DNA from 3 places in the Neobacillus sp. 204 genome. Region 2 is predicted to be linked to each of the others. Evidence: riboswitches for the same ligand, from Rfam matches in the RefSeq annotation. Region 2 holds a riboswitch; each other region holds the start of a gene.
The links. A riboswitch is a leader RNA that binds a small molecule or an ion and turns the genes downstream of it on or off. The one in region 2 is predicted to bind lysine.

Region 1: it holds a riboswitch for lysine, as region 2 does, so the genes downstream of both, dapA (4-hydroxy-tetrahydrodipicolinate synthase) here and ACJ004_RS29010 (amino acid permease) in region 2, are expected to answer to the same signal.
Region 3: it holds a riboswitch for lysine, as region 2 does, so the genes downstream of both, ACJ004_RS19140 (aspartate kinase) here and ACJ004_RS29010 (amino acid permease) in region 2, are expected to answer to the same signal.

What each region holds. Positions count from the first base shown of each region.
Region 1 covers NZ_JBJORY010000010.1:168,349-172,690, forward strand. The annotation lists gene ACJ004_RS20850 (MarR family winged helix-turn-helix transcriptional regulator) at 539-958, shown strand; gene ACJ004_RS20855 (MFS transporter) at 972-2,186, shown strand; gene ACJ004_RS20860 (hypothetical protein) at 2,278-2,472, shown strand; lysine riboswitch at 2,570-2,750, shown strand; gene dapA (4-hydroxy-tetrahydrodipicolinate synthase) at 2,879-3,766, shown strand; gene ACJ004_RS20870 (ribonuclease J) at 3,993-4,342, shown strand, end outside.
Region 2 covers NZ_JBJORY010000027.1:2,316-6,657, reverse strand. The annotation lists gene ACJ004_RS29015 (YitT family protein) at 1-583, opposite strand, end outside; lysine riboswitch at 789-980, shown strand; gene ACJ004_RS29010 (amino acid permease) at 1,086-2,567, shown strand; gene ACJ004_RS29005 (helix-turn-helix domain-containing protein) at 2,658-2,882, opposite strand; gene ACJ004_RS29000 (hypothetical protein) at 3,043-3,216, shown strand; gene asnS (asparagine--tRNA ligase) at 3,277-4,342, opposite strand, start outside.
Region 3 covers NZ_JBJORY010000009.1:100,671-105,012, reverse strand. The annotation lists gene uvrC (excinuclease ABC subunit UvrC) at 1-1,102, shown strand, start outside; lysine riboswitch at 1,173-1,350, shown strand; gene ACJ004_RS19140 (aspartate kinase) at 1,460-2,677, shown strand; gene ACJ004_RS19135 (YslB family protein) at 2,871-3,314, opposite strand; gene ACJ004_RS19130 (succinate dehydrogenase cytochrome b558 subunit) at 3,758-4,342, shown strand, end outside.

The DNA of each region.
Region 1 (4,342 bases), on a different contig from region 2:
TCTAATCAATCGTTTGATTAGTTTTTTTAAAAATAGAATTCCCCCCCTTAAGAAAGCCTTCAATACCAAGGCTTCATCCACATGTAATCAAACGTTTGATTAGTATTTTTTTAAAATACCTTAACCCTGGAAAGCCTTATACACCAAGGCTGCAGCCAGTTTTAATCAAACGTTTGATTAGTTTTTTCAGGTAAACCCCACTTATCCTCTGAATGACTTCATTACTGTGTATCCCGCCTACTTTTAATCAATCGTTTAATTAGTGCTCTCAATAAGTCTAACGAAGCCCTATATGACTTCATTTCCAAGGCCCCATCCCCCTTTTTAATCAATCGTTTGATTAGTTTTTCTAGAAACAACCCATTCTCTCAGAAATCCATATATACCAATGTCCCAGCCCTTTTCAATCAAACGTTTGATTAGTATCATCTCGATATTTACCATTAGACATTCTATGAAGACTTCTGATACACTAATATAGTTACCCAAGGTAATTATTACTCTAGCTAACTATTTTAATTAAATCGGGGTGATTTAAATAAAAACTTCGCAAAAATTCTTTCACCAATTATTGTTATTGTACCGCCCATTTGAAAATAAGTTGAATTTTCATTTGGCTGAACATCAACTGCACAGAGCGCAATGGTCTATTTTTCACTACTTAACTAATTATGGTTCTGCCACACTTGTGGAGCTATCACATTATTTATATGTGGAAAAGCCCACTATAACCCGGACCATTAACCGGTTAGAAGAACTGGGGTATGTCGAGCAGGTACCTAGTAAGGATAAACGTGAAAAGAGAACCCAGCTGACAGAACTAGGAAGAAAAATATATACGGAGGTTCGTGTCACGATTAATCAATTTGAAGTGGATATATTAAAAGGAATCACCGAGCATGAACAGCTTGAGGCCATCCGGATTATGGGAGAAATTCGAGATAATATTATTAAGTAAGGGGTTAAAAAACGTGAATCAACCAAGAGCTAAACTTTGGACCAAGGATTTTACAATTGTTTCCGGGGTCAATTTTTTCATAACGTTAGTCTTTTATTTATTAATTGTCATCATCGGCGTTTATGCCGTAGATGAATTTAATGCGTCGACAAGTCAAGCAGGGCTTGTAACAGGGATTTTTATTGTCGGATCATTAATTGGCCGGTTGTTAATTGGCAGATTTATTGAATCAATTGGCCGCAAGAAAACGTTATTCATTGGTATCATCTTTTTTATTTTGACGCTTCTTTTATATTTTGTGAATTTCGGGATTACCTTCTTGCTTATTACCCGGTTACTTCATGGGATTGCAGCAGGAATGGTTGGCACAGCAACGGGAACAATTGTGGCCCAGATTATCCCTGCTACGCGGAAAGCCGAAGGAATTGGCTATTTCAGCATGAGTGCCACACTGGCTACAGCAATTGGCCCTTTCATTGGACTATACATGACCCAGCATACAGACTTCCAAATGATCTTTATTTTCTCGCTTGTATTAGGGGTAATTAGTTTGATCACAGCGTTCTTCGTGAATGTGCCACAATTGGAAGTCTCCGCCAAACCAACTGAAACAAAAGGATTTAAGCTTTCAAATTATATTGAGCCAAAAGCACTTCCAATCGCGGTTATTACTTTAGTAGTAGCCTTTTGTTATTCTAGCGTTCTTTCTTTTATTAATTTTTATGCGATAGAAATCGACCTAGTTAGTACAGCAAGTTTCTTTTTCTTAGTCTATTCCATCGCCGTATTGTTATCTCGCCCCGTTACCGGCCGCTTAATGGACCTGAAAGGGGCCAACTATGTTATGTATCCTAGCTTTATTGCCTTAGCTGCCGGTTTGTTTCTACTTAGTTCAGCAAGTGTCAGCATCACTTTATTAGCATCCGGTGTTCTGATCGGCCTTGGTTTCGGTAACATGCAATCAAGTACTCAGGCAGTCGCCGTAAGAGTAACCCCTCCCCATCGGATGGGATTAGCAACATCAACCTTCTTTATTTTTCTTGATGCTGGGCTTGGATTCGGTCCATACATCCTTGGATTCATTATTCCACTAACAGGCTATAGTACTCTTTATGTGATCTTAGGTGTTGTTGCTTTAGCAACGATTGTTCTTTATTACTTCCTGCACGGGAAGAAAGAACTTCCAAGCAGGACAATGGTAAATGAACCAACACCGGGCACTCATTGATTTCTATAGCCAGCCTTCCGACGGCAGACATAAAACCAGTTTCAAGCAAATATGATTAACATATGAATCCTAATTAAAGGAGCCGGTGGCTATGATACTTTTTAATAAAATTGCATTATCCTTTGTCGTATTCTTTTCCTTTAGTGTGATCATAAATACTTATTTAGGTGAAAAGGAACGGGTTCAATCTGATGTTATTTACTTTGTTATGAACGGGTTTGCTTATATTGTTTCTGCATTAGAGGTAGAGAAAGAAAAACAGCTTTTAGAAACGGCAGAAATTTGACGGTGATTTCAAATATAGGTCCATTTTCCCTTGAAACAAAAGAAATATTCTGATATATTTACAATCAATTATATATTTTCTTACTTCAATACTTTGAAGTGAGGATAGAGGCGCAAAGACCATTAGTACACAATAAGAGGATAATGAGATCCAGTGATGATTGTGAAAAGGGGAATTTGCCGAAGCTTCAATGATTCTCATTTATCATGAAGCTGGTTCTGCTATTGAATAAATACAGAACTGTCATATAGGAAACTATATGGAGGGCTATCTTACGCACGGGAACTTATTTTTTTATGTTTCTACTGCAACAGCGAACCCTCGTTGTTGCTTTTTTGCGTTGAATTTTGAATGGCCTTACCCACCTCTAAATTTTTAAAAAAATTTATTAAAAGGGTGAGAAAAGATGAAATTTGGCCAAGTTTTAACCGCTATGGTTACGCCATTCGATCAAAATGGTGAGGTAGATTTTAACGCAACAAGAAGACTAGTAGATTATTTAATTGATAATGGGACGGATGCACTTGTCGTTGCTGGTACAACAGGAGAATCGCCAACCTTAACGACAGATGAAAAAATCGCACTATTTAAATTTGTTGTTGGTGCCGCTAAAGGAAGAGTTCCAGTCATTGCTGGCACTGGCTCAAATAACACGCGAGCTTCGATCAGTTTAACAAAGCAGGCTGAGGAAGCAGGTGTGGATGGGATTATGCTTGTTGCTCCTTATTATAACAAACCATCCCAAGAAGGTATGTATCAACACTTCAAAGCGATTGCTGAAGCCACATCATTACCGATTATGCTTTATAATGTCCCTGGACGAAGTGTGGTCAATCTGGCGGCAGAGACCATTGTTCGCCTGTCACAAATCAAGAATATTGTCGCCGTAAAAGAAGCAAGCGGCAACCTGGATGCCATGGCGTCTATAATTAGCCAAGCCCCAAGTGATTTTACTCTTTATAGTGGTGATGACGGCTTAACATTGCCGGTTTTAGCCATTGGCGGAGCCGGGGTTGTATCCGTTGCTTCCCATGTCATTGGGAATGAAATGCAAGAAATGATCAATCACTTTAAAAACGGCCGGGTCCAAGAAGCAGCTACTTCCCATCGCCGCCTTCTTCCGCTTATGAAGGCATTATTTGCTGCCCCTAATCCAGCACCAGTCAAATCAGCTTTGAACATGAGCGGGGTACAAGTTGGCGGACTTCGATTGCCATTGCTCCCTTTAAGTCATGAAGAAGAAAAAGCATTGCAAGTTGTTCTACCTGCAGCCAAAATCGAAACGTTGATTTAAAGTGATTACTAATTAATCAAAGGCTGCCAACTACCATAAGCATGGGTGTTGGCAGCCTTTTGTTGTCTATATAGCTAAAAGTTTTCACTCTTCTTTTTCAATAAAGTCCGTCCTAAAGGGCATACTATTCTTATTTACTTGGAATAGGGAGGATTATCACTTGCAAACAACTGAACAGCAATTATCCATATTCGCTTTAGGCGGCATCAATGAAATCGGTAAGAACATGTATGTGGTTCAATACGCAGACGATCTTTTTATCATTGACTGCGGCGGTAAGTTTCCTGATGAAAGTTTATTAGGAATTGATTTAATTATCCCAGATATTACCTATCTAGAAGAAAACCAGGAGAAGATTCGCGCTTTAATTGTGACACACGGGCATGAAGATCATATCGGCGGGATCCCTTATATTTTAAGAAAATTGAACATCCCGATCTACGCAACCCGTTTTACACTGGGTCTCATCGAATTAAAAATAGACGAGCACCGGTTGAAGGGTAACACGAAGCTCTTGACGATTGACACTAATTCCAAGCTTGAGTTTGGAGAAACGACTATTTCCTTTTTCAGAGT
Region 2 (4,342 bases):
TATCTGTGATAATCATTAACGTTAATTTAGCATGGTCTGTATAGATTGCATCGACAACTTTACCTGTCACAAAAATGGAAACTAAGGTATAAAGAGCAGAATCCCAATCAAATAAAAATCCGCTGATCAAAATCACAACTGCATTCATGCCTGAAAGTAAAACACCAATTGGGAAATCTCTTTTTCTTGCTACAATCATGCCAATAATATCAAATCCTCCGGTCGATCCAGAACAGCGGAAAACAATTCCAACACCTAAACCGGTTAACGCTCCACCAAAAATAGCTGAGAGAATGGTATCATCTGCAATGGCATAAACGGGAATTAAATAAAGTCCAATTGAGATAATGATCACTGAAAAAATCGAATTTACGATAAATTTTTTCCCTAACATTTTATATCCAATAATTAATAAAGGAAAATTTAGCAGGAAATTTGCTACCCCTGTATTAACCGGTGAGATCATCCCTAATATCATTGAAATTCCGCTTAATCCGCTGCTCAACACTTCATGCGGGATTAAAAAAAGGTTAAAGGCAACCACAATAATTAGAGATCCCAACATCATTCCAACAATCTGCATGGTACAAATCCTCCTAATACAAACAGGCAATTAATTCTATTTAAAAATAATACAGATTCTCTCTCTTAAAGTAAAATAAAAAATTTATTTTAAAAAAATAAATTATCTGTTTATTACGGAATTGATTTTTACATATTGACATTTCTATATGAATCCATATAGTATACTAGTATATTAACTTAATGATACTAAATCCTCATCAAACCGATGAGGTAGAGGTCGCGGTTTTTATTAGTAAAGCGGACGAGATGTGTGAGACATCCCTGACTCCGTTTGAAAGGAAAATCCGCCGAAGTGTGCTTTCATCTCTTCAAAAAGCATGCTGGGGCTGTCTCCTAATAGGAACAGAACTGTCACGATTAGTCCTACCAGCTTATCGTGTTGAGCTATCTTTCGGAAGGTATGATGCGGGGTATTTACAATGCCATCGATTATTCCTCGATGGCATTTTTATATTCCAAACTCCTTCTCGAAAAACAAGAAGAAAAGAGGAGTTAAGATTATGCAAACAGCGAGAGTATTAAAAGAAGCTGAAAACACTAGTGATTTAACTATACAAAGAGATCCATCAGAATTAAAAAGAGGTTTAAAATCTCGTCACCTTACCATGATTTCCCTTGGTGGGACGATTGGAACTGGGCTTTTTCTTGCTAGTGGCGGCGCGATCCATAGCGCAGGACCCGGAGGGGCTATCCTTTCCTATCTAGTTATTGGGATTATGGTTTTCTTTTTGATGCAAGGATTAGCCGAAATGGGTGCCTATATGCCCGTTGCCGGAAGCTTTAGTACGTATGCAACCAAATTTGTCGATCCTTCCCTTGGTTTTGCCTTAGGCTGGAACTATTGGTATAACTGGGCCATAACCATTGCTGCAGAATTAGCTGCGGTAACCATGATCATGAAATTCTGGTTTCCTGATACGCCCTCATTTATTTGGAGCGGCATCTTTTTAGTGATTATGTTTCTCTTAAACTACCTTTCTGTCAAAGGATTTGGAGAAGCAGAATATTGGTTTTCCTTAATTAAAGTGGTAACAGTAATTATTTTTGTTATTACAGGTGCGTTAATGATTTTCGGGATCATGGGTAATGATGCACCCGGCTTCAAAAACTTCACAATTGGTGATGCACCCTTTCACGGCGGCTTTATGTCGATGCTGGGAATCTTTATGGCTGCTGGCTTCTCCTTCCAAGGAACTGAGCTTTTAGGCGTCGCTGCTGGTGAAACAGAAGATCCAAAGAAAGCCATCCCACGTGCAGTTAAGCAGGTGTTCTGGCGTATTTTATTATTTTATATATTAGCTATCTTAGTCATCGGACTTCTTATTCCTTATACAAACGATAATTTAGCAAATGGTGATATTACTGTTAGCCCATTTACTTTGGTTTTACAAAAGGCAGGAATTGCTTTCGCTGCATCAATCATGAATGCTGTTATCTTAACGGCTGTCTTATCGGCAGGGAATTCAGGAATGTACGCCTCCACTCGAATGCTTTGGGATTTGGCCCGTCAAGGTAAAGCCCCAAAGTTCCTTGGTAAATTAAACAAAAAAGGTGTTCCAGTTAATGCTTTAATTGCAACAACCTTAGTGGGAACACTCGCTTTCCTTGCTTCATTCTTTGGAGATGGAACGGTTTATGTCTGGTTATTAAATGCTTCAGGAATGTCTGGCTTTATCGCATGGTTAGGGATTGCTGTCTGTCATTATCGTTTCCGTAAAGCATTTATTGCCCAAGGAAAAGATCTGAACTCACTGCCCTATAAATCAAAATTCTTCCCATTTGGTCCAATTTTCGCCTTTCTAGTTTGCGGAATTGTTGTCCTAGGCCAAAACTATTCTGCCTTCACGGGTGACCAAATAGATTGGAATGGTGTTTTAGTTTCATATATCGGCCTGCCATTATTCCTTATTGTGTGGCTTGGTTATAAATTCACAAAAAAAACAAAGGTTATTCCTTTAGATAAATGTGATTTGAAGAATTAATCTTTTTTAAAATAGCACGCAAAACGCGTGCTATTTTTTTACAGCTTAAACAAAAAACAGACTCATAATCGAGTCTGTTAATTAATGGTGCTATGCTTTTTTCTTCTCAGAAGACCAAACATATAAATCTTCAATACGACAATTCAATTCTTTGGAAATTGTCATCGCAGTATTTAAGTTCATTACTTTCTTTGACAAGTAGTCGTTCAGTTGAGTTTGGGGAATATTTGTATTCCTTTCCAAACTTTCCAAGTCCATGCCGTTTTTAGATAATAAATCCTTGAGGTTACTTTTTTTTGCTTTATAATTTGTCAAAATGACACCTCACTTTTATTAAAGCATAACACATTAAATTTGTTTTTGAAAGGAAGAGCGATTTCCTCTTTCCATCTATGCGCAAATTTCCCATAAGTAAGAAATGAGTTTAGGGATTTTATGATATACTAAATAGGGAATAGGTAAAGGGGTGTTAAATTTGAAAAACTCAAATAATCTATACAAAAACGGACAATCAGTAAACATTATAGAAACGGGTGAAGTCGTCACCATTTTAAAATCACAATATGTCAAAAACATGAAAAGATATTCTTATATCGTTAAGGAACATCCAGAAACCTTCTTTTTCGAAGAAGAATTGAAAAATCTTTAATAAAAAAGGAGAAAGCTGATTTTGCGTATCTAATCAGCCTTCTCCTTTTATTATTTGTCCTTAAAAATCGGCATTTCCTGTTGTTCTTGGGAACGGGATTACGTCTCTAATATTGGTCATTCCAGTGAGGTACATAATTAATCGTTCAAAACCAATACCATAGCCCGAATGCTTCGTACCGCCATATTTTCGTAATTCTAGGTACCACCAGTAATCTTCTTCATTCATACCAAGTTCATTAATTTTACCAGCCAAGATTTCTTCACGCTCTTCACGCTGACTGCCGCCAATCAATTCACCAATTCCAGGTACAAGTAAATCAGTTGCTGCTACTGTTTTGTTGTCTTCATTTAGTCTCATATAGAAGGCTTTGATTTCTTTTGGATAATCTGTAACAAATACAGGGCGTTTAAATACTTTTTCACTTAAATAACGTTCATGCTCTGTTTGCAGGTCAAGTCCCCATTCTACTGGATAGGCAAACGTTTCACCAGAATCCTTTAAAATATTAATCGCTTCCGTATATGTCACACGGCCAAAGTCAGCTGTATAGGCATTATTTAAACGGTCTAATAAACCTTTTTCGATAAAGCTGTTAAAGAAATTCATTTCTTCAGGTGCTTGTTCTAACACATACCCGATGACATATTTGACCATTTCCTCCGCTAAATCCATGATATCTGGCAATTCAGCAAAGGCAATCTCTGGTTCTACCATCCAAAATTCAGCAGCATGTCTTGCTGTGTTGGAGTTTTCTGCTCTAAACGTTGGGCCAAAAGTATAGACATTCCGGAAAGCCAACGCAAATGCCTCAGCCGACAACTGTCCGCTAACGGTTAAATTGGTTTCTTTGTTAAAGAAATCTTTTGTAATATCCGTTTTGCCTTCTTCATTTTTCGGAAGATTGTCCATATCTAAGGTAGTTACCCGGAACATTTCCCCCGCACCTTCTGTATCACTACCGGTGATGATTGGAGAGTGAACATACACAAATCCTTTATCTTGGAAAAACTTATGAAGGGCATAGGAAGCAAGGGATCTCACCCGAAAAACGGCTGAAAACGTATTGGTTCTTGGTCGTAAATGAGCAATTGTTCGTAAATATTCAAACGAATGCTTCTTCTTT
Region 3 (4,342 bases), on a different contig from region 2:
AATCATTCATATTGAAACTATTATGGAAAAACAAAAAATTACGATGACCGATTTTACCGATCGTGATGTATTTGGCTATGCAGTCGATAAAGGCTGGATGTGTGTCCAAGTCTTTTTTGTCCGCCAAGGAAAATTAATTGAGCGGGACGTTTCCATGTTCCCTGTTTATAATGAGCCAGAGGAGGAAATCTTAACGTTCCTCGGTCAATTTTATTCGAAAGCTAATCACTTTAAGCCAAAGGAAATTCTTATCCAGGATGAAGTCGATTTGAGTTTAGCCGAACAACTCTTAGAAGTAAAAGTGCTCCAGCCGCAACGCGGGCAAAAAAAGGATCTTGTTCAATTGGCTATCAAAAATGCCAAAATTGCCTTGAGTGAAAAGTTTTCATTGATTGAAAAAGATGAAGATCGAACCATAAAGGCGGTCGAGAACCTGGGCGAATTACTGGGAATCTACACACCGCACCGGATCGAAGCCTTTGATAATTCCAACATCCAAGGGACGGACCCTGTATCAGCAATGGTTGTTTTCATTGATGGCAAGGCAAATCATCGTGAATACCGAAAATACAAGATCAAAACCGTTCAGGGACCGGATGATTATGAATCGATGCGGGAAGTAACGAGAAGAAGGTATTCACGTGCCTTAAAAGAGGAACTCCCTCTTCCTGATTTAATTATCATCGATGGTGGTAAAGGGCATGTCGAAGCCGTACGTGACGTTTTGGAAAATGAATTAGGCCTTGATATTCCGCTGTCAGGACTTGTAAAAGATGAAAAACACCGGACTTCACAATTGCTGTACGGCAATCCTTTAGGGATTGTTCCATTAGGGAGAAACAGCCAGGAGTTTTATTTACTGCAAAGGATTCAAGATGAAGTCCATCGCTTTGCGATTACCTTCCATCGCCAGCTTCGAGGTAAAAGTACTTTTCAATCCTTACTTGATGATATTCCGGGAATCGGTGAGAAACGGAAAAAGTTATTGTTAAAACAGTTCGGATCTGTGAAGAAAATGAAAGAAGCAAGTAAAGAGGAAATCATAAATATTGGAATTCCTACGAATGTAGCAGAAGAATTAATCAAAAAACTTCAATCCTAGTGATTGTCAGTAAAAAAAGAACATGCTATAATTAGTGAAAATTTAATTTACTATCACTTTTACGTATTAAAGTGAAGGTAGAGGTGCGAGCTTCAAGAGTAGTGGTTCTGAGAAGGATGAGCTTCTGAGAAGAATCATGAAAGGGGATGTTCGCCGAAGTAAAGAGGGTCTCATTTCTTTCTTTGCTGGTCCCGTATTGAATAAATGCTGGATTGTCAAGACTAATGTCTTGGAGAGCTATCTTACATTGTAGGTGCGAGAATTTTTTTTCGTGTTTTAAGCAATGAGATGCCCTCTCATTGCTTTTTTTATTTGGGGAAAACTAACGTATTCACTTGAAAGAAGGAGAAATCGAACATGGGGATTATTGTACAAAAATTCGGAGGCACGTCCGTTGCTAGTGTAGAAAGAATTTTAAATGTAGCATCATGTGTAAAAGAGGAGATCGATCGAGGCAACAATGTTGTTGTGGTTGTTTCTGCGATGGGTAAATCAACGGATACACTTGTCGGTTTAGCAAAGGAAATTTCTCCGCAGCCTAATAAACGGGAAATGGACATGCTGTTATCAACTGGAGAGCAAGTGACCATTGCGTTATTGTCGATGGCTCTCAACCAGGAAGGACTTGATGCCGTATCCTTTACAGGCTGGCAGGCTGGAATTATGACAGAACCAGTCCACGGAAATGCCCGGATTTCTAATATTAAAACAGCAGCGATTGAAACTCAGCTCGAAGCTGGCAAAGTAGTTATTGTTGCTGGATTCCAGGGAATCACGGTAGATGGTGAAATTACCACACTGGGCCGTGGCGGGTCTGATACAACAGCGGTGGCATTGGCTGCTGCCCTGAAGGCGGATAAATGTGACATTTATACCGATGTAACTGGAGTTTTCACAACAGACCCGAGGTATGTTAAGAGTGCTCGCAAACTATTATCGGTATCATACGATGAAATGCTTGAGTTAGCTAATTTAGGTGCGGGTGTACTTCATCCTCGGGCAGTAGAATTTGCCAAAAACTATCAAGTACGGCTCGAGGTTCGTTCGAGTATGGAGAAAATAGAAGGAACTATCATTGAGGGGGAAGCAGCAATGGAACAAAACTTAGTAGTCCGTGGTGTCGCATTTGAAGACGAAATTACAAAAGTAACAGTATTAGGCTTAGCCAATTCATTAACAAGCCTGTCTACCATCTTTACAACACTTGCTGAAAATCATTTGAATGTGGATATTATTATCCAAAGCACAACAGAGGGTGGCTCTGCAAATTTGTCATTCTCTATTCATACAGATGATCTATTAGAAACTTTAAATGTCCTTGAAGATAATAAATCAGTGCTTAATTATGAGCAGATTGACGCTGAAAACAAATTAGCGAAAGTGTCGATTGTCGGTTCAGGAATGATTTCCAATCCTGGTGTAGCAGCAAGGATGTTTGAGGTACTTGCTGCAAACAACATCCAAATTAAAATGGTCAGCACCTCAGAAATTAAGGTTTCTGCCGTGGTAGAAGAAAAAAATATGTTAAAAGCAGTAGAAGCTTTGCACGAAGCATTCGAACTAGCGAATAAATAGAATAGCGGAAGCGCCTTGTTCAGGGAAAAAAGTAGTTCATTTTTTCCTAGGGGCGACAGGCATAAGACGAGCCGACGTGAAGGTTGCTTTTTAACCTTCATGACGGATTGGCTTATGACCCGAGCCCCTAGGCGCTGGAGCTAGCCAAGAAAAATGGTGTCAGTCACTCACAAGTGCCTGACACCATTTTCGATTAGTTTTTTTCCCATTTCACTGTGAAAAGGACTTTGTTTGATTTTTTTACTGGATGCTCGAAGGTTTCAGCATTGGCTTCTTTTTGAAGTTCAATTTGTTGAGCTAGGAATCCTGCTTCGAGTTGGAAAAAGTGCTCAGCTTTGGACTTGACACGTGAAACAATAAGCGGACTCATCAATTCAAATTGGAACTCTGTTTTATTTTCCTTTATAAGTTCCAGCTGACCCCATGAGGCCTTGGCGAAGAAATCAATAATTTGATCTATATCCAATAATGGATATTTTCGTGCGAGTCGTTTTCCGGCCCAATATAAAATTTCAGGTGTATCTTTTCCTAAAATTTCAGGCAAAAGAATTTCTCTGATTAATTCATAACCGAACATGGATATGGACCTTGGTTCATCAGTAGTTATTGTTTCATTAACAATTGTACTATTATTCACAAGCTTCCCCTCTTTCTATCATTCTATTATATACACTTTTTATAAAGTTTCATTACAGTTTTTCTAGTTATAACGAATCAAATTAGCTTAGTTTTTTTGTTATTTTGCAATACCTAACCATGTTTTTCATAATAATTATCATTCCCTTTATGGGAAAATTAACAACCGTTATATCTTGGCAATTATTAATATAAATCGAATAATTTTCAAAATATATCCATTTTAGAAAGCGGAAATAACCAATCTATTATAATTTCAATATATTTAAAAAATTTTATTTTTATGTAGAAATTGTGTATCCGTTTTCTTGACGCTCTTAGATGATGGGAGTAAAATGGACATGTCACATTATTGTCACAGTGATGCTAGGTTTCAAACAAAGGGGTTTTAAATTGATAGAAACTAAACATCATTTTTTTTAAACATTATAGGGGGGTACATTTATGGCGGGTAATCGAGAGTTTGTTTATCGGAGATTGCATTCGTTGCTAGGGGTTATTCCTATTGGAATCTTCGTGATGCAGCATCTGGTTGTTAACCACTATGCAACAGAAGGGGTAGAATCCTTCAACAAAGCTGCGAACTTTATGGGGAATCTTCCCTTTCGCTATGTTTTAGAAACTGTAATTATTTATTTACCGATTTTATTTCATGCGATCTACGGGCTGTATATTGCTTTTACAGCTAAAAACAATGCAAGTCAATATGGTTTTTTCAGAAACTGGATGTTTTTGCTCCAACGTGTGTCTGGTGTAATTACACTAATTTTTATCACTTGGCATGTATGGGAAACCCGCGTAGCGGCAGCATTTGGAAATGAAGTTAACTTCCAAATGATGCAAGATATTCTTTCTTCCCCATTCATGTTTGGTTTTTATGTTGTTGGTATCATTTCAGCGATTTTCCACTTTGCAAATGGATTGTGGTCATTCTTGGTAAGCTGGGGCATCACTGTATCGCCTCGTTCTCAAGTTATTTCTACATACGTGACAATAATTATTTTCTTGGCTCTATCCTATGTTGGTGTA